Regions from separate parts of the Clostridium tanneri genome, predicted to be linked through region 2. Evidence: a T-box and tRNA genes for the amino acid it is inferred to sense, from the RefSeq annotation. Region 2 holds a T-box; the other regions hold tRNA genes.
What was found. A T-box is a leader RNA that pairs with one kind of tRNA and senses whether it is charged. The one in region 2 lies ahead of argS (arginine--tRNA ligase), so its partner is inferred to be a tRNA-Arg.
Positions count from the first base shown of each region.

Region 1: it has a tRNA-Arg gene. The T-box ahead of argS (arginine--tRNA ligase) is inferred to sense a tRNA for this amino acid. The anticodon was not compared.
Region 3: it has a tRNA-Arg gene. The T-box ahead of argS (arginine--tRNA ligase) is inferred to sense a tRNA for this amino acid. The anticodon was not compared.

Region 1 is NZ_JARUJP010000034.1:9,129-17,410, reverse strand. It holds gene P8V03_RS17650 (ABC1 kinase family protein) at 1-1,334, opposite strand, end outside; gene P8V03_RS17645 (phasin family protein) at 1,376-1,678, opposite strand; tRNA gene P8V03_RS17640 (tRNA-Arg) at 1,874-1,950, shown strand; gene P8V03_RS17635 (nucleoside deaminase) at 2,033-2,473, shown strand; tRNA gene P8V03_RS17630 (tRNA-Ser) at 2,476-2,568, shown strand; tRNA gene P8V03_RS17625 (tRNA-Ser) at 2,688-2,777, shown strand; RNA gene ffs (signal recognition particle sRNA large type) at 2,789-3,054, shown strand; gene dnaX (DNA polymerase III subunit gamma/tau) at 3,220-4,839, shown strand; gene P8V03_RS17610 (YbaB/EbfC family nucleoid-associated protein) at 4,915-5,256, shown strand; gene recR (recombination mediator RecR) at 5,312-5,908, shown strand; gene P8V03_RS17600 (YaaL family protein) at 5,970-6,242, shown strand; gene P8V03_RS17595 (pro-sigmaK processing inhibitor BofA family protein) at 6,356-6,616, shown strand; gene sfsA (DNA/RNA nuclease SfsA) at 6,855-7,547, shown strand; gene P8V03_RS17585 (NAD(+) diphosphatase) at 7,655-8,179, shown strand.
Region 2 is NZ_JARUJP010000003.1:172,466-180,747, forward strand. It holds gene P8V03_RS04235 (PAS domain S-box protein) at 1-1,215, shown strand, start outside; gene P8V03_RS04240 (hypothetical protein) at 1,390-1,944, shown strand; gene P8V03_RS04245 (hypothetical protein) at 2,098-3,639, opposite strand; gene P8V03_RS04250 (hypothetical protein) at 3,952-4,332, shown strand; T-box leader at 4,502-4,729, shown strand; gene argS (arginine--tRNA ligase) at 4,851-6,542, shown strand; gene P8V03_RS04260 (ribonuclease H-like domain-containing protein) at 6,674-7,471, shown strand; gene P8V03_RS04265 (CBS domain-containing protein) at 7,633-8,016, shown strand; gene P8V03_RS04270 (FeoB-associated Cys-rich membrane protein) at 8,062-8,202, opposite strand; gene feoB (ferrous iron transport protein B) at 8,222-8,282, opposite strand, start outside.
Region 3 is NZ_JARUJP010000034.1:17,416-21,722, reverse strand. It holds gene serS (serine--tRNA ligase) at 1-1,273, shown strand, start outside; tRNA gene P8V03_RS17685 (tRNA-Ser) at 1,345-1,435, shown strand; tRNA gene P8V03_RS17680 (tRNA-Ser) at 1,463-1,553, shown strand; tRNA gene P8V03_RS17675 (tRNA-Ser) at 1,785-1,875, shown strand; tRNA gene P8V03_RS17670 (tRNA-Ser) at 1,900-1,990, shown strand; tRNA gene P8V03_RS17665 (tRNA-Arg) at 1,997-2,073, shown strand; gene P8V03_RS17660 (phosphatidylserine decarboxylase) at 2,339-3,226, opposite strand; gene P8V03_RS17655 (TetR/AcrR family transcriptional regulator) at 3,436-4,008, shown strand; gene P8V03_RS17650 (ABC1 kinase family protein) at 4,045-4,307, opposite strand, start outside.

The sequences.
Region 1 (8,282 bases), on a different contig from region 2:
AGTTCTGTGAATTTTGAAGGAAGAAGTGAAAGGTCCTTTGTAAAATTGTAAGAGTGTATTAAAAATTGATCTAAGTTAATATTTTTAAGCAGTAGTAATTCACTATTAGTTCTTACAAAGGGGATGGCAACATCGATAATTTGAATTTCAGGTGCTATCTTTGCAACAACTCCTTCTACTATAATCATAGCCTTTACAAGTAAAGTTAAATCTTTAGGTAGTTTTATATTATTATTTTTTGCACAATCAAATATTTCTTCAATTAGTACTGAAATTTTAATATTATTCAACGATGTTGAAACATATCTAAAAAATAAGTATTCTATATCTTCATAAAGCTTATTTCTATCAACAAAACCTTTCTTTATTCCTATAGATATAATTACAGAAACCAGCTTATCTATATCCTTTAAGGCTACAGCTACAATTGCTTCGTTTAATGATGACTTCAGTGAATCTGAAAGTGTTCCTACTATGCCAAAATCTATAAAGCATATTTTTCCTTTGTCAATAAGCAGGTTACCAGGATGAGGATCTCCGTGAAAAAAACCGTCAGTAAAAATTTGCTTAAAAAATGAAAGAGTTAACTTCTTTCCTATGTCGTTTGAATCATACCCATAGGTATCAAGACTATGAATATCAGTTATCTTAAGACCATTTATTTTTTCCATAGTTAAAACTTTACTGCTAGATAACCTATCAATTATAAATGGCGCATAGCAAAAGGCAACATTTTTATTTAAGTCTCTAAATTTATTGATATTTTCTGCTTCTATTTTAAAGTTTAATTCATTTTCAGTAGATGCAAGAATTTCATCTAAGGCCTCACTAGGGTCTATGAGTGCATTGGCAAACTTAGATTTAGAGAGTTTTATTATCTTATGCAATATAGATATGTCCATGTGCATTTTTTCTCTTATTTCAGGTCTTTGAACTTTCACAATGACCTCTCTACCATCATCAAGAATAGCGTTATGAACTTGCGCTATGGAGGCGGAAGCAAGTGGCTCCTTTTCAAAATAAATAAAGCATTCTTCAATTGGTTTGTTAAATTCACTTATAAAAATACTGTTTATATCTTCATATCTTTCAGGAGCTACCTTATCTTGAAGATTAGAAAGTTCTTTTATATAATCAGGAGGCAATATGTCCGGTCTAGCACTTAAAATTTGTCCTATTTTTATAAAAGTTGGACCTAGCTCTTCGAAGGCCTTTGTTAGGTTTATAGGAGAATTTTTGGCTCTATTAGATTTACTATCAACAATATATCCAAAGCCGTAAGAGGCTAGAACCCTAACTATTTCTTTAAACCTTTGTACTGAGTTTTTATACATAATATACCTCCAAATTAACAAAGCCCTAACATTAGTCGGGCTTATGCTTTATCCTTCATCTTTTCTTCTAGTACACTTAGTCGTTGATTGATAATAGATATATCGGTTTTACTGGCATAATCCATTTCTTTTAATATTGATATAATATCTTCTTTAGTCAATGGTTTATACTGAGCTGTTTTATCCTTTACATTTCTTTTTAGTTCTTCAGATAAATCTTTACCTTCATCAATTGTTAACTTGCCTTTTGCAACCATATCATCTATTAACTTAGAAGCTTTTTCATAAGTATAAGCAGCAGAACCTATACCAGCTAAAAATAAATTTTTTAATTCATTTACCATAATAACACCTCCTAGTTATTATATTTTTAATCATATTATAATATACCCAAGATGCTAATTAATAATAGAAGATATTTATTTTATTCTTTAATATGAGGGTTACATTTAAAAATATAGTTTGGGATAAAAAGTAAGTGTTTTAAATTGACTTTTATAATTAATTGTAATAAAATACATATAGTAAGAATTAAGTATGCGCTCGTAGCTCAGTAGGATAGAGCAGCGGTTTCCTAAACCGCGTGCCGGGGGTTCGATTCCTCTCGGGCGCACCAAAAGTCTTGTGAACTTTAAGTTTACAGACTTTTATTTTTATAATAAATAAATTATAAGTAACAAAACTTAAGAGGTATCTCAATGAATGAAGATTTTATGCTGGAAGCTATACATGAGGCAGAAATAGCACTTCTATTAAAAGAAGTACCAGTAGGAGCAGTTGTAGTAAAAGGTAATACAGTAATAGCTAGGGCTCATAATTTAAGAGAAACATTAAATGACCCAACAGCACATGCAGAAATGTTGGCTATAAGAAAAGCTGCTGCCTTTCTTCAAAGTTGGCGGCTTAATGAGTGTAGCATGTATGTTACATTAGAACCTTGTCCTATGTGCGCAGGGGCAATACTACAATCAAGGATATCTAATTTATATATAGGTACCTTTGACCCAACAGCAGGGGCTTGTGGTTCTGTAATAAACATACTTCAAAGTGATTCGTTAAATCATTGGACTAGGATACACTGGAACTATAATAATAAATGCAGTAATATGTTAAGTAATTTCTTTAAGAATAGAAGATAGATGGAGAGATGTCCGAGAGGTTGAAGGTGGTTGACTCGAAATCAATTGTACATTTAATAGGTGTACCGGGGGTTCAAATCCCCCTCTCTCTGCCAACTAATAATTGCTAAAAAAAATTCACAAAAATATGTTGAATTAGTGGACATTTAATAGTATAATAAGTCTTGTCTTGATGACAATGTAAAACTTAATAGTTTTCATGAGTTATTTATATGGAGAGATGTCTGAGCGGCTTAAGGAGCACGCCTGGAAAGCGTGTGTAGGGGAAACTCTACCAGGGGTTCAAATCCCCTTCTCTCCGCCATTAAATCTTTGTCGTGCTAGATGGGGAGTTAGCGGTGCCCTGTAACCTGCAATCCGCTATAGCAGGATTGAATTCCTCGCCTAGGCTATAAACTGTAAGGTCTGGCCTATAAAAGTGGCGTTGAGAATTGGGTCCCACGCAACGGAAACTCATGAACCCCGTCAGGTCCGGAAGGAAGCAGCGGTAAGTGATCATTTTCGTGTGCCGTGGATAAACCTGGTTTGAGTTAACTATATGGGTAACGCTTATAGTTTATCAGTCAAAGCGAGGTGCACGACTTTAATATTTAGACTTTAGTTAAAGATACCAAAAAGGTGTCTTTTTTTATTATATTAATATTTCTATATTACCTAAGGGTTATATTAGTTTTATATGTTAACTATTAATTTAATATAAGGTATAATAGATAGTGTATAAACACAGATTAAAGAAGGTGATTTTGATGGCTTACACCGCATTATATAGAGAATGGAGACCAAAAACCTTTGAAGAGGTAGTTGGTCAAGATCATATAACTGTTACAATTAAAAATCAAATAAAGAATAATAGAATAGCCCATGCTTATCTTTTGTGTGGAACTAGAGGGACAGGTAAAACTTCTACTGCAAAAATTTTTTCCAAAGCGGTAAATTGTTTAAATCTCCAGGATGGAGAGCCTTGTAATGAATGTGAAATGTGTAAAAAGATAGGTTCTGGTATCTCAATAGATGTAATTGAGATGGATGCTGCTTCTAAGAGAAATATAGAAGACATAAGAGATATAATTGAGAATGTAAAGTATCCTCCACAAGAAGGAAAATATAAGGTATATATAATGGATGAGGTACACATGCTTACTCCACCAGCTGTAAATGCCTTTTTAAAGACTTTAGAAGAACCACCATCAAATGTAATATTTATATTAGCTACAACAGACCCACAAAAGCTACCAATCACTATACTTTCTAGATGTCAGAAGTTTGATTTTAGGAGAATTAAAAGTTCTCATATATTTGGCAGACTAAGAAAGATAGTTGAAGAACAAGGGGTATTTGCAGATGATAAAAGTTTAAATCTTATAGCTAGAATGTGCGATGGAGCTATGAGAGATGCTTTGAGTATACTAGATCAAGCAATTTCTATGGGGAGTGGCAAGGTAGAGTATAGTGATGTTATTGCTATGCTAGGGCTTGTAACAAATGAAAGTTTGCTTAAGCTTACGGATAGTATAATAGAAAAAAACATTGAAATGTCCATGGGGGTTATAGATGATATTGTATTTAGTGGTAAAGATATTTACACATTTATTAGGGATATGATAAATCATATGAGGAATCTTCTAATAGTAAAAGTCTCTCAAGACCCAGAAGAAATTTTAGATATGTCAGAAGAAAATATAAATCTTATAAAAGAACAAGCTCAAAAAATAAGAGTTGAAGAAATAATGAGGGATATAAGGATACTTCAAGATGCAGAAGAGCAATCTAAATGGACAAAACAAAGCAGAGTATATTTAGAACTCGCTGTCATAAAAATGTGTAAAATAGAATATGATACATCTAAGGAAGTTATGCTTGCAAGATTGAATAAGCTTGAGGAAGCTTTACGAGAAGGAACAGTAAGCATAGCAAGTAAACCGTCCATTCCTAAGACAACTAAGAAAGAAATCAAAGAAGGAGCTCAGGAGAAGGTTGCGAGAGTTGTTGAATCTGTGCAGGAGCAAAACATATACTCAAAACTTAATTTAGATATAGTTAAAAAGAGTTGGAAAGACATATTAGAGGCTTTAAAAAATAGAAGGCAAATGGTTCTATTTACTGCTTTAACTATGGGAAATGCGGTAAAGTGTGAAAATGGAGTAATAACTATACTATATACTAAGGATTATGCGTTTCACAAACAAAGATTTGAAAAAGAAGAAAATAGAAAGATATTAGAAGAAATATTTTCAGATATTTTGAAAGAGAGAGTGAAATTGCAGTATTCTATAGATGATGAAGAAATTAGAAGTGCATCTAAGTCAACAGAGCAGGTATTAAAGGATGCCTTTGGAGAAGAGCTAGTAGAAATAATAGATGAATAATATTAAAAATTTGAGTTAAATTTATAAAATATGGTATAATTAAAACTACATTAATTATGTAAGGAGGCGTTGATTATGGCAAAGGGAGGATTTCCTAATTTCGGTGGAGGAAATATAAATAATATAATGAAGCAAGCTCAAAAATTCCAAAAACAGATGGAAGAAATGCAAGCTGACCTTGAAAATAAGCAATTTGAAGTAACTGTTGGTGGAGGAGCGGTAACAGTAGTTGCCAGCGGTAAAAAGCAAATAGTAGACATAAAAATAAAGCCGGAAGTTGTTGATCCAGATGATGTTGAAATGCTTCAAGATTTAGTGTTAACTGCATGCAATGAGGCTTTAAAGAAAGCTGATGAAGAAACTTCAGCAGAAATGAAAAAATTAACAGGCGGACTTAATGTTCCTGGAATGTTTTAATTAAAGTTAACTACCCCATCTTTAAAGATGGGGTTTTAAAATTGAGGTGATTATTATGGAATTTTATCCAATTGCAATTGAAAAACTTATAGAAGAGTTTGCAAAATTACCTGGTATAGGATATAAGACTGCTCAGAGATTGACAATTCACGTATTGAATTTACCAGATGATGAAGTTAGGGAATTTGCTAATGCTCTAGTTAAAGCAAAAGGAACAATAAAATACTGTTCTGTATGTGGAAATTTTACTGATTCTGACCCCTGTTCAATATGCTCAAATCCGAATAGAGAGAAAGATACCATATGTGTTATAGAGCAACCTAAAGATATAATGACTATGGAAAAAGTTAAAGAATTTAATGGAGTATATCATGTTCTTCATGGAAACATATCGCCTATGGCAGGTAGAGGTCCAGATGATATAAAGCTAAGAGAACTTATAAGAAGAATTAATGGAGAAGTAAAAGAAGTAATAGTAGCTACTAATCCTAACATTGAAGGTGAGGCTACGGCGATGTATATATCAAAAATACTAAAACCATTAGGAGTTAAGGTAACTAGAATTGCCCATGGAATACCAGTTGGTGGAGACTTAGAGTATGCTGATGAAGTAACTTTATCTAAGGCACTAGAGGGAAGAACTGAGATTTAATGAATACTAATCCTATTTTATGTCAAGTATTATAAAGGTGATATAAAATAGGAGGTTTTTTATGGTAAAACGTATAATAACCAGTTATCTATCAAAAAATAGCAAGTATACAGTAGAACAAAAAAAATTATTAAATGCGATAGATAAGGCAAGAGAAGATCTTAAAATGGCTAGAGAATATTTTAATGGAGTTAATGACCCTAGACTTGTGGATTATGCAATATATATGGAAGAGGCTGCTAAGGCTAAATATATGTATTTGCTAAATGAAGCTAGAAAAGTTGGTTTAAAGGTCTATGGTGAGAGCATATTGCATGAGTTAAGTGCAGGTTAATAATAATCTAATGAAAATAGTAAGGGCGTAAGCCTTTACTATTTTATTTTTATTAATACTTTTGTACAATTAGAATATAAATTTAGTAATAAAGAAAATATGGGGGGATAATTGTGCAGTTTGAGTACATAGGATATTTTTTAATTGCCGTATTAGGATTGTATATATTAGTTAAAGTTTTTGCATGGCCTTTGAAGGTACTATTTAAATTAATAGCTAATGGGATATTTGGAGTTTTACTGCTGATTTTAGTTAACTTTATTGGACATTATTTTAACTTCTACATAGGAATTAATGCAATTACTGCTCTTATTGCAGGATTTTTAGGAGTACCAGGTGTAATATTTCTTGTTGTTTTTAAGTTGTTTTTATAATTAAAGTCTGAAGGGGTCTAGGTTTGAAATTAACCTAAACCCCTTTTATTTATATAGAAATTAAATTACTATTATTTCTCAGGCTAGTTTTCCTTATTTAACTTATAGTAAAAAGGTATAATAGTAAGTGAAAAGGTTATTTAAGATAAACAATCCACAATTTTAGAAAAATGCACAGATAAATGTGGATAAAGTCTGTGGATATGTGAATAATTTTCAAAAAACTGGAGATGATAATATGATTATCCATAATAATATATTAAGAGCCAAATTTATACACAGGCCAAATAGATTTCAAGCTTATGTTGATATAAATGGAGAGGAGAGTATGGTGCATGTGCCCAATACTGGAAGATGCAAAGAAATACTTATACCAGGATGTACTGTAGTTTTGAGAGAAGAAAATAATCCTACTAGAAAAACAAAGTATGATTTAATAGGAGGATATAAGGGAAACAGATTTATAAATATAGATTCACATATACCTAATAAGGTTGTGGAGGAAGCACTGAAAAATAAAAAAATTGAGTTGTTAAAAAAGTATAGTATCATACAGAGAGAAAAAACCTTCGGAAACAGTAGGTTTGATTTCAAGTTAGTAGATAATGAGGATAACGAATGTTACTTGGAAGTGAAAGGAGTGACCTTAGAGGAAGAAGGTAAAACAATGTTTCCTGATGCCCCAACAGACAGGGGAAGAAAACATTTATTAGAGCTTGTTGAAGTGAAAAAGCTAGGGAAAGAAGCCGCTGTACTATTTTTAATTCAAATGGAAGGAGCCAAGTATTTTTCGCCACATGATGAAATGGATAAAAATTTTGGGGAAGCTCTAAGATATGCTAAAAGAAAAGGGGTTCACGTCCTTGCTTATGATTGCTTTGTAGGAGAAAAGTTTATAACTATTAAGGATTTAGTAGAGGTGAGAATGTAGACTTTTACATTTCAATTGAATAAAGGTCAATTTATAATTTATAATATAAGTAATATAAGAGCATAATTTATAGGGGGTGAAGCTGCTCTAATAAGAGTAGCGTACTTATGAGATATAAATATTGTCCTATTTGTGGTAGGGAGCTTGAAGAGAGGTATAGCTGGGATGAAGGAGGCGTTCCATATTGTCCTACAGACGATATAATGTACTTCGATGTTCCAAAGCCATGTATTATTGTGGCAGTTGTAAAGGAAGACAAAATACTACTTCTTAAGCAAAGTTATATATTTAAAAATTCAAAAGTACTTTTGTCAGGATACGTAGGGAATGGAGAAACAGTGGAGGAAACTGTTCATCGAGAAGTATTAGAGGAGTCAGGCCTTAGAATAAAAGACTTAAAATATTTAGGAAGCGAATATCTTTCTTCTAAAGAAATAATAATGCTTACCTTTATGGCATATTATAATGGTGGGGAATTAAAAAAGTCATCTGAAGTAGAATGTGTAAGTTGGAGCGATATTGAGGATGCACTATGTGAGATGAGTGAAGATAAAATAGGTAGAAATATAGTGAAAAAGGTATTAAAAGAAATAGGTTATAAGGGTGATAAAGCCTATAGATGTGAGATATAAAATATTATAACAACGAGCCTTAATGGATTAAAATTGGTTTAATGTAAAAAAATTGAATAACACATTGAAAGTACAAAGGACATTATGTTAATATAAGGTAATA
Region 2 (8,282 bases):
ATTATTGAGGACTTTACGGAAAGAAAGAGGATGGAAACAGACCTCTACAAGGCAAAAGAGCAAGCTGAGGCAGCTAATATGGCCAAAAGTCAATTCCTTGCAAACATGAGCCATGAAATCAGAACACCTATGAACGGAATAATGGGAATGGCAGATTTATTAACACTGACCTATTTAACTGATGAACAAAGTGAAATGATTGATATTATTAAGTCATCCTCTAAGTCTCTGCTTCAAATTATTAATGACATTCTTGACCTATCAAAAATCGATGCTGGTAAGATTAAGTTAAATCCAGAATTAGTAGATATTTTAGGTTTAATAGAGTCAGAGTCAAAAATGTTCCAGTTTATTGCAAAGGAAAAGGGGTTAGACTTTCAAATCGACATATCAGAGGATATGCCAAAGGAAATCATAGTAGATAGAGTTCGGCTTATGCAGATTGTGATTAATTTGGTAGGAAACGCCATAAAGTTTACGGAAAAGGGAAGAGTTATTCTATCAATTAAAAAGCTTAAAAGGGTTAAGAATAAAATTCAGCTTATGTTCTCTATAGAAGATACAGGAATAGGCATTAAAAGTGAAGATATACCAAAACTATTTAACTATTTTACTCAACTAGAAAATTTTTTAACAAAACGATTTAAGGGTACAGGTTTAGGTCTTGCTATTTCTAAAAGGCTTGTTGAACTAATGGGGGGAGAAATTTCCGTAGAAAGTGAATATGGTAGAGGTAGTACTTTTTATTTTACTTGCGTGGTTGATGTACCTAAAAAGGAATCAGATAACTTTACTTTAGAAGAAAGCTTCACTACTCACAATTCAGCTAAGGGTTTAAATATACTCCTTGTTGAAGATGATTATGTAAGCCAGTTAACTATAAAGCTAATGTGTAAGCAAAATAATTGGAATGTAGAGGTATCTGATAATGGTAAAAAGGCATTAGAAATGATGGAAAAGGTGCAATACGATTTAGTGTTAATGGATATTCAGCTGCCTGAAATAAGTGGATTTGATCTAACAAGGATTATTAGAGAAAAGGAAAAGTTAACTGATACTCACCTGCCAATAATTGCTACAACCGCTTATGCAATGGGCGAGGATAAAGAAAAAAGTTTAAGTTCTGGAATGGATGATTTCATTGGTAAGCCGATAGACATGGAAAAACTACAGGAAATTGTAGAAAAGTGGTCAAAGAAGGGTTATAAGAGATAGTTTTGCTAATATAGCTTCAAGTGTTTATAAATCTGTATTTGAAGCTATGACAAAGTAAATTTACAGTTATGAATAAACGTGTACATAATAGGTACTTAGAATAGCATCCTAGTATTTTGGAATAATAAGTCTATATAATTTTATGTTGGCAAAATACTATAAGGAGGCTAAACTTTGGAAAAATTAGGGAAGGAAATTGATAAGGTTTCAAATTATTTATTACAATTAAGATTGGAAATTTGGAGAAAGTATACACTTTTTACCTGGCAATGGTGGACCTTTGTTGCCATATGTATTATATTTTTAGTGTTGTTTTTTGTCATGATAGACAAAAAAGACTATTTAAAAGCAATTGCTTACTTTGGAATAGTGTACATACTAAACAAAAATTTAGATGATACTGCTACTGCACTAGATTGGTATGATTACCGCATGCAGTTAGAACCGATAATTCCAACCTTTTTGCCTGCTAATCTTTTTGTAATTCCAGTAAGTTTAAGTATAGTATATGAACGGTGTAAAAGCTGGGGGAATTTTACTATAATCACAGCATTATTTGCAGGGTTTGTTTCTTATGGTGCACTTCCCTTAGCCAAAGTTGCAGGTATATATAAAACAAAGTTATGGAACTCACATCTGTCATTTATAAGCTTGTTCTTAATTGCAACTATAGCCAAACTACTGATAGATAAAGCAGAAATCCTTTATGAAAAAGGAAGACAATATTAATTATAAAGTATATAAAAATATACCTCACCGGAATATTAAAAAATTTAAAGGTTTAAATAGAAAAAGAAGACATACCTCTATTTCTGGCTGCTATAATTTCGTTAAGAGGTATGTCCTAGATCAGCAGGCTTCTTCATTATTTATAGACTTATACTATTGTTCATCATCGTTAGTAAATCTATGATAATTATTTTTTTGTATAAATTCAAGAATCACTGGCATGTTTTCACTTACAATACCGTAATTTTCACTTATTACTTTTTCAGCTTTCTTTAGGCATCTAAAATACATTTCATCACAGGATTCTAAGGAGGAGCTTTCAATATTGCAGGCTTTGAAAACTTCACAGCCCTGGAATGGGTTAGCTGTTCCGATATATAATTGATCACAGCTGTCTACATAGAGTATTCTTCCGCCATAGTTATTTGGGTTGTAAATTCCCCTAAGAACTACAGGCTTAAAGTGAACCCCGTCTTCAGATACATATAAATCGAATCCAATAGGATATTTAATGGCTCTCAATATTTCTACTACGCTCCTATATACATCTATTAATTTATTTACTACTCTGGCACCTATTAGATATTCTAAAGCAAGTCTGTTTGCTAAAAGTGTATTTAGTATTACTTCCATATTACTAGAATCATCAAAAGTACTTATCAGCAGCTTATTTTCATATTCTTGTATCTGCCAAGCGTATACATTGAAAGGATTGTTAAAACCAGATCCAAGCCCCGATAGGCTTCTACGTTGTTCTGCTTCTGGTGAAGTTAAAGATATTAGTGGATTTCCACCTACTATCAGTTGCCAGTTATCATGTTTATCAATTCTTATAATATCGCATCCCATAGGAATAAACCAAGCCAATGGCAATTGTTTTGTGCCGCTTACATAAAGATAATCTTTAAATACACCAATACTTAGAGAATACTTATTTGCAGGATTTCCAAAACCTTTATTAACTATAAGTGTCCAGTCATTTAATTTTGGCTCTGCTCCATTTGTTCTCCAAACTTGAACTCCATCGGAATTACTTGTAGCAACATATATTTTGTTGTTAAATACTGCCATATTGCTTATTGATCCTCTTGGATTTTTGTCAGGATCAAAGCCTGGTGCATTATAGTCTATAACAGGCTCCCAAGGATAAAACTCGGGATCTTCACTGCTATATAACAGAGGGATTGGACTTGGGCTTGACTCATTTATAGTAGCTACATATACTTTCCCCTTTTGTACTATCATTGCTCTTGAGGAAGTACCTTGCAAAACACTATCAGGCAATATAGACCAGTTAACACCGTTAGTACTTTTTAGTATTTGCACTCTTCTTCCGAAGGCTGCAGCATAGATGCAGGGGCTTCCGCAAAAAGGTTTATGCTGAATCATAAATCTAAAACCGGAAATGTCGGAACCTATTGGAGCTTTATAAACCTTTTGCCATGGAAGTTTTCCATCCTTTTTATATCTCCATATTTCAGCTAGGTTATCCACAGGGTCTGGATTTATTAATACAGGAATTTGGGTGTTCTCATTAATAGATTTGATAACATTCAATAGTATATTCCTGCCAGTGCCTACATAAATATAGTCTCCTAACTCACTCATGGACCATGCATAATTGTTTTGTCTTGCATTATTAAGATTGTCATAATCAAAACCATTTACTTTGGTTAAGTTGTAAAAGCTAGGCATTTTAATTCCCCCGTTTACTTTTATTAAAGCCTTATTTCACTAATAACATATGTATAATTAATAACAGTGTTACTAAATTTCAAATGATTTCTTAGGGAAAATGCACCGCTAATTTCAATTAAAGTAAGTTCCACTTAAGTTAGGGGAAGCATGTAATGGTATAGTATTAATATGTAATTTACTCATTTAACTATAGGAATAATATCCCTGTTAATGATATAGTTGAAATATAAATAAAATGACTTAGTTTATTTTATATTGGAGTGAAATGTAAAGATTTTTTATAAAATTTAAGAAAAGGAGATTTACCAGATGATTTATAATATGGATTTTAAACCGGTGGTAAAGGAAATTTCTTTGCAGCAGGGAGATGGGGTACAGTATGCCTCTCATGTTTCAGAAATAATTGATGAAGTAATTACTAATTTTATTATTCATTTAAGTGAGGTTCAAGAAACTAAAATTGATGACGAAGAATTACTTTATAACCAGGCATCTAAAGTAATAGAACAGTGGTTGAACTTTATGAGAGAAGAGGTTAACAATAAAAATCAGTCTGTTACCTGGGCGAAAAATGTCCTTATTCTTTTAGCTAAAACCTTAGACTCAGTGAAAGGTTGGCATCCTCATATTATGATATTAGATAAGCAGCTAAAGTCTATACTGCCAAAGCATTATAAATTTGATAAATAGTATAATAACCTTCATCAATTTAAAACTATAGCCTACTAAAGGCCTAGTGGGCTGCAGTGCTTTGCTGAAAATTATGTTAATAGTATAGTTAAGTCTAATAATGAAAAGTTATGGAATAAAATATTGACAAAAGCAAAAATTAGTAATATAATCTGTGGTAAACTAAATAACAAATTCATTGAAAAGAAGAGTACTTTTTAAAAGACCTTAATATTTCAGCGAGCAGGGATGGTGGAAGCCTGTAGGGTATATAAAAAGGAAGAGAGCCTTGGAGAAGCCTGTGAAAAAATTTATTATTAAATCACAAGCAGGACGTTAACTGCGTTAAAGTTTTGAGTGGATTAAGGATATAACCTTATCAAAAAGAGTGGTACCGCGGATATAACCCGTCTCTGTATTTAACAGAAGGCAGGTTTTTTTGTTTTTAAACAAATACTAAAGACAAAATTAATAACTGAAAGTTAGCAAATAAATTACAAGCTGTTAGCTATTCGTAATTTTTAAATGGAGGGATAACATTGGATTATAAAAAATTAGTTGCAGAGAGAATAAAAGAAAACGTAGACTTAGAGTTAGATACTATTGAAAAGCTTATTGAGATTCCACCAAAGGCTGAGATGGGTGACTATGCATTTCCTTGTTTTCAGTTGTCAAAAGCTCTAAGAAAAGCACCAAACATGATATCAGAGGAGCTTAAAGGAAAAATAAATAAAGAGGGCTTTGAAAAGGTAGAGAATTTAGGACCATACCTAAACTTCTTTGTAGATAAAACAGATTTTACAAAAAATACTATAGAAAAGGTGTTAGCTGAGGGAGATAGCTATGGCTCATCAAATATAGGAACTGGTAAAAACATATGTGTTGAATATTCATCACCTAATATAGCAAAGCCATTTCATGTAGGTCATCTATTTACTACAGTTATAGGTAAATCTCTATATCAAATACTTTCTAGTCAGGGATATAATTGCGTAAGAATAAATCATTTAGGAGATTGGGGAACTCAATTTGGAAAGCTAATATCTGCCTATAAGAGATGGGGTAATGAAGAAGCTCTAGAAAAGGACCCAATAAAAGAACTTCTTAGAATTTATGTTAAGTTCCATGATGAGGCAGAGAAAGATTCAGCCTTAGAAGATGAAGGAAGAATGTATTTTAAGAATCTTGAAGAAGGAAAAGAAGAAGAGGTAGCACTATGGCAAAGATTTAAAGATCTAAGCTTAAAGGAGTTTAAGAAAGTTTATGATACTCTAGGAGTAGAGTTTGATTCCTATGCTGGTGAAAGCTTCTATTCAGATAAGATGGATGAAGTTGTAGAAGAAATAGATAGTAAAGGCTTATTAGTTGAAAGTAATGGTGCAAAGGTTGTAATGCTTGATGAGTACAACATGCCTCCTTGTATTGTAAAGAAGGCGGATGGTGCTACTATATATGCTACCCGTGATTTAGCTGCAGCTATGTACAGAAAGAAAACTTATGATTTTGATAAAAGTATATATGTAGTTGGAACAGACCAATCTCTTCACTTTAAACAGGTATTTACTACTATAAAGCTCATGGGACATGAGTGGGCAGATTCCTGTAAGCATATACCTTTTGGCCTTGTAAGATTTGCGGATAAAAAGTTATCTACAAGAAAGGGAGACGTTATCTTCCTTGAAGATTTATTAAATGAATCTGTAGAAAAAACGTTGCAGGTAATAAATGAAAAAAATCCTAATCTTGAAGATAAGGAAGAAGTAGCTAAGAAGGTAGGTATTGGTGCTATAGTATTTACTTATTTAAAGAACAGCAGAGAAAAGGATATAGTATTTGATTGGAATGAGATGCTCAGCTTTGATGGGGAAACAGGACCATATGTTCAGTATAGTTATGCTAGAGGAAAGAGTATACTTAGAAAAGCAGGAGAAGTTAGCGGAGAAGTTGATTATAGCAAGTTAAATTCTAAGGAAGAGTTTGAGTTAGCTAAATCCCTTGACGGTTTTAATAAGGCTGTATTAAATGCTATAGAAAGATTAGAACCTTTTGTGGTAACAAGATATATAATAGAAGTAGCTAAGGGATTTAATAAATTCTACAATGCCTGCAGTATAATGAATGCAGAAGATGAGGAAATAAAGAAAGCTAGATTAAAGCTTGTAGAGGCTGTTTGTCAGGTACTAAAAAATGGCTTAAAGTTAATAGGGTTAGAAACAGTAGAAAAAATGTAGAGCTTATAATAATAAAGGCAGTGAACTTAGCTTCATTGCCTTTTTATAGTGTTTGCAAATTCAAATCATTATTATATAATAAAAGGTATAGTAAATGTAAGCTGTATAAAGAATAATTTGGAGGACGATAAATGCTTATTAGAGAATATACTGACTTTGTTGATATAGATATAAATATATTCAATAGATATGAGATGAAGAGTGTTGCCTATTATGATATAGAAACTACAGGATTTGATAAAGAGGAAGACAATGTAATACTTGTATCTCTTGGAAGATTTATAGATGAGAAAAACTTTTCCATCAAGCAATATTTTGCAGAGTCTTTAGAAGATGAGAATGATATTTTATATGAGTTTGGATTAGATTTAAAAGGTTACAATAAATGGTGTTCTTATAATGGCATAGCCTTTGATGAACCCTTTATTAAGAGAAGAATGGAAAAAAGCAGTATATACTTTCAACCACCTCAGTTTCATATAGATTTGTACAGATTAATAAGACCTTACTATAAGCAGTTGGGTATGGAAAGGTGTAACCTTAAGACTGTAGAGAAACACATAGGAATAGATAGAGAAGATCAAATTGACGGTGGAATAAGTGTAGATATGTATAAGGAATTTTTGGTTACCTTTAATGAAGAACTAAAAGATACTATAATGCTTCATAACTATGAAGATGTTTTAAATTTACCTAAGATACATGAGTATATTTATAAAGTTGAAAATAATGACAAGTTGACTAGAGAAGATAGAATTACAGAAAAGCAGCTAAGATATTTAAAGACTTTAGTGAAAAAGAATAATATACTTTTGGACGTTGAGTTAGATAGAATATCTAAAAAGGCCGCTTCCAGAATAATTGATCATATCTTAAAGGGTTGTAGAGATCATGATCAGATTGAAAGTATAATTAGCAATAGCTATTAACAGTAATTACTGTTAATAGCTATTGCTATATTGGCATTTTAGGCATTTTAATTATAATTTCTTATTAATTTTGAAACATTATGAATATATTGCATAATTTAACAATCAATATTTGGACTTTTAGGAAAATTAAGATATAATATTACTAAGGGGGGGAATTTATGATAAGTAAGATTATGCATTTAAACATAGTGAAGCTAAAACCAGAAGATACTTTAAGTAAGGCTCTAGATATAATGAATGATAATAAAGTGAATGGAGCACCAGTGGCTGATGATAATGGTAGATTGTTAGGTATTATTGTTAAAGCAGACATATATAGATTTTTAATGGAAGAGGGTCATTATGACACCTGTCCTATTGACTGGGTGATGACAAAAAAGGTTATCACTGCATTTAAAGGTGAGGACATACTAGATATTGCTAAAAGGCTTAGAGAGAATGAAATAGAAGCTATTCCAATAGTTGACGAAAAAGATAGTATAGTTGGAATAGTTACTGTTGAAGACATTTTGGATTATATTTTAGAAAAAAACAATAAATAGAAGAAAACCCTGTCCTATAATTGACAGGGTTTTTCTGCTATTTAATTACTCTTTTTTATATCGAGGACAGTGACTGGTACAAGAGCCACAACTGCAGTCGCCAGAGGCTTTTTTCTTAACATTTTTATATAAAATATATGCTGCAGATACTACTATAATTGAGGTTATTATTATTTCAACTGACATTTTAAACACCTCCAGAAGATTAAAAAATTAAGGACCCAATTCTAAATACTATAAAGGATACAATCCAAGCTAGTCCAAAT
Region 3 (4,307 bases), on a different contig from region 2:
TTTAAAAAGAATAAGAAACAATCCAGATGAAATTAAAACTGCACTAGGAAATAGAGGTGAGGACTTCGACATATCAGTTATAGACGAAGTAATATCATTAGATGAGAATAGAAGACAGATATTAGTTGAAGTTGAGGTATTAAAGAACAAGAGAAATCAAGATTCAGCTGAGATAGCTAAATTAAAGAAGTCAGGAGAAAATGCTGATGCTCTTATGACAGAAATGAAAGAGCTTTCAGACAAGATAAAGCAGTACGATGTAAAGCTATCAGAGATAGATGAAAAAATAGAGTACATAATGTTAAGAATACCTAATATACCAAACCCAGCAGTACCAGATGGAGAAACAGATGCAGATAACGTTGAAATAAGAAAATGGTCAGAGCCTACTAAGTTTGACTTTGAACCTAAGCCTCACTGGGAGATAGGAACAGGTCTTAATATACTTGATTTTGAAAGAGCTGGAAAAGTTGCTGGATCAAGATTTACTTTCTATAGAGCATTAGGAGCTAGATTAGAAAGAGCTGTAATATCATATTTCTTAGATGTTCATACTGAAAAACATGGTTATGAAGAATTATTCCCACCATATATGGTTAATAGAAATAGTATGATAGGAACAGGTCAGCTTCCAAAATTTGAAGAGGATGCATTTAGAGTTGCTAATAACGATTTCTTCTTAATTCCAACAGCAGAAGTTCCTGTAACTAATTTCTATTCAGGTGAGGTACTAAAAGGTGAGGATTTACCAATAAAGCATGTAGCTTACAGTGGATGTTTTAGAGCAGAAGCAGGTTCAGCTGGTAGAGATACAAGAGGACTAATAAGACAACACCAATTTAATAAGGTTGAGCTTCTTAAGTTCACTAAACCAGAACAATCTTATGAAGAGCTTGAAAAGTTAACAAATGATGCAGAAGAAGTACTTCAAGAGTTAGGAATACCTTATAGAGTAGTTAGAATATGTAAAGGTGATTTAGGATTTACAGCAGCTTTAAAATATGATATAGAAGTTTGGATGCCAAGTTATAATAGATATGTTGAAATATCAAGCTGTAGTAATTTTGAAGATTTCCAAGCAAGACGTGCTAACATAAAGTATAAAGAAACAGCAAAAGATAAGCCACAATATGTTCATACTTTAAATGGATCAGGTGTTGCAGTAGGAAGAACTGTAGCTGCAATTTTAGAAAATTACCAACAAGCTGATGGTAGTGTAGTAATTCCAGAAGCTTTAAGACCATATATGGGTGGTAGAGAAGTTATAAAATAAATATAAAAAAATAAAAAAAGTTGTTGACATGTATGCATAGTGTTGATATAATAATACATGTCAACAAGCAAGGAAAGATGGTCGAGTTGGTTTAAGGCACCGGTCTTGAAAACCGGCGTACGAGTGATCGTACCCAGGGTTCGAATCCCTGTCTTTCCGCCATTTATTTTTTAAAATAATGTAGGGCATGGAGAAATACTCAAGTGGCCGAAGAGGCGCCCCTGCTAAGGGCGTAGGTCGGGTAACCGGCGCGAGGGTTCAAATCCCTCTTTCTCCGCCAGAAAAGCACTTACAATGGTGCTTTTTTATTTTCATAATAAGTATATTTTTAAAACTTATAAGTTAATTAAATCAATTTTCTACTAAATAGGATATAAAAATACAGCAATTGTACATTTGATACAAATACTGGAGATTAATAGTAATAAATAAGATTAAATTATGAAAAATACTTAAATAAATATTTGATTTTTTCAATCACTTGTGTTAATATATTTATGTCAAAGGATATGGAAAGATGGTCGAGTTGGTTTAAGGCACCGGTCTTGAAAACCGGCGTACGAGTGATCGTACCCAGGGTTCGAATCCCTGTCTTTCCGCCAAATATTTTGAACAATGTAGGGCATGGAGAAATACTCAAGTGGCCGAAGAGGCGCCCCTGCTAAGGGCGTAGGTCGGGTAACCGGCGCGAGGGTTCAAATCCCTCTTTCTCCGCCAACCTATGCGATGGTAGCTCAGTTGGATAGAGTAGCTGGCTACGAACCAGTTGGTCGGGGGTTCGAATCCTCTCCGTCGCACCAGAAAAGACTTCTTAGATTTAGGAAGCCTTTTTTTTATAAATAAAATTTAGTATTATATAAATAAAATATATGAGCTTTGAATAAAATAGAAGATAATGTAAATAATATAAATAGTATTAATTAATAACCTAAAACCCAAAACTTATTAATTAATCAAAGTTATTCATTTTTTAGTAATCCCCTCATTAAATAAACTTCGCTCAGAAACAAGCGAAGTTTATTTTTATGTTTTAAGTATTAAGTTTTTAGCGGAGCAGAACTAGTTCTATAATTTTTGACCTATCTTTTCTCCCATAAATACTCTGGTTTCGTAACCTTTTTTACTTTCCATAATTATATCTTCATCAATCTTAATTCTATTCTTCTCAATAAACAATACAGTTGTAGATCCACCAAATTTAAAATAACCTTTTTCATCACCTTTTTTTATTTTAACATTAGGAGGATATGTTTGAATTATTGAACCTACGCAAGTGGCCCCTACCTCAATAAGTAATATGTCACCAAAGTTTTCTGAATGAAATATACTCCACTCCCTTTTGTTTCTACAAAAGAGCTCTGGTATCTTCTCTAGGGCAATAGGGTTAACTGAATAATAATCACCCTTAACCTTAGTTGTATCTTCACATACTCCATTATCTACAAAGTGAAATCTATGATAATCTGTAGGACATAGTCTAAGAACTAAGCATGTGCCTTCAGAGAATTTTGATAACAGCTCTGAATTATTTATAAGTTTATTAAAACTATAAGTATATCCTTTTATTTGAACTAATTCATCTAAATTTATGTTTTCATAGGCTAGAAGTCTTCCGTCACCAGGAGAAATTAAAGAATTTAGGTTCATATCTATCGGTCTTACTTCTTTTTTTAGTTTTCTAGTAAAAAAGTCATTAAATGATTGAAACTGTTCCAGTTTTTTTTCACTATGAGACATGTTAATATCAAAATTTTTCACAAATGAGCTAATCTTTTTCCTACTTCGTTTACTATCGCAGTAGGAGCCGTAAATACTTGAAAAAATCTTTTTCTTAACTAAAAGCTCTAATAACCTCATTCCTATAGGTGAAGAATAAGTCCATTGAAGGTATTTGTCTCCAGCAACTTGTTCTATTTCATAGCTCTTAGTTTGCCTATTATAAAATTTAACCATTAGGAAACCTCTTTCATTAATAAATTTTTACAAAAATACTTATTACAATTATCAATTATTATTTAACAGTTGTCAATTTATAATACAGCAGTCCTACCATAAGTTGAAGAGATAGTATAATAAATGTATATCTTTACTTAGTTAAAGTGATGTAATATAATAAAGTTGGTTGTTTATTTACAATATAATGGAAATGCGAAGTGATATCAATGAATGATACAAAAAAGTCAATATTTGAATCTGCCATAAAAATCTTTTCAAAGTGTGGATATAATGGAGCTACAATGGATGCTATAGCATCTGAGGCAGGTGTAGCTAAAGGAACTTTATATTATCATTTTAAGAGTAAAGAAGAAATATTTAATTTTATAGTAAGAGAAGGTATGGAATTAATAAAAAATTCAATAGAAGATGTTGCAAGTGAAAAAGACAACATTTTATGTAAGATTAAGGTGTTATGCAGAATTCAATTAAGTTTAGTTTATGAAAGTAGAGACTTTTTTAAAGTTGTAATGAGCCAAATATGGGGAGAAGAATTAAGGCAATTAGAATTAAGAGCGGCAATTAATAAACATATTTGCTATACCCAATCTTATCTAGAGGAGGGAATGGACAAGGGAGTAATAAAAAGAGGAGATTCTTATCTAATGGCATACACATTGTTTGGTACAATTTGCTCCACTGCAGTATATGAACTTATAAATGATGATAAAGGTAGTTTAGATCAGCTGATAGAGAGACAATTGAAATACATACTTGAGGGTATACAGGAAAGAAAATAGTAAATTATAAAAGGAGAATAAAATATTTAACTCCTTTTATAGCTTACCAGACTTAATAATTGATACAAGTAACCATAAACCCATAAGAGCAGCTATAGCAAAGCCTAATATTCCAATGAAGGACATTCCGTATATCTGAGGACCAATGTTCTTATTCAATATAAGAGATGATCCGATTATAGAAGATGAAATTATTAGTGCAAATACCAACCTGTTAGTCATTTTATTTAGTTCATTAATAGACTTATTTAGATGAGGTATTTCAAATTGTATTTTAGCTCTACCCTTCAATATACTAT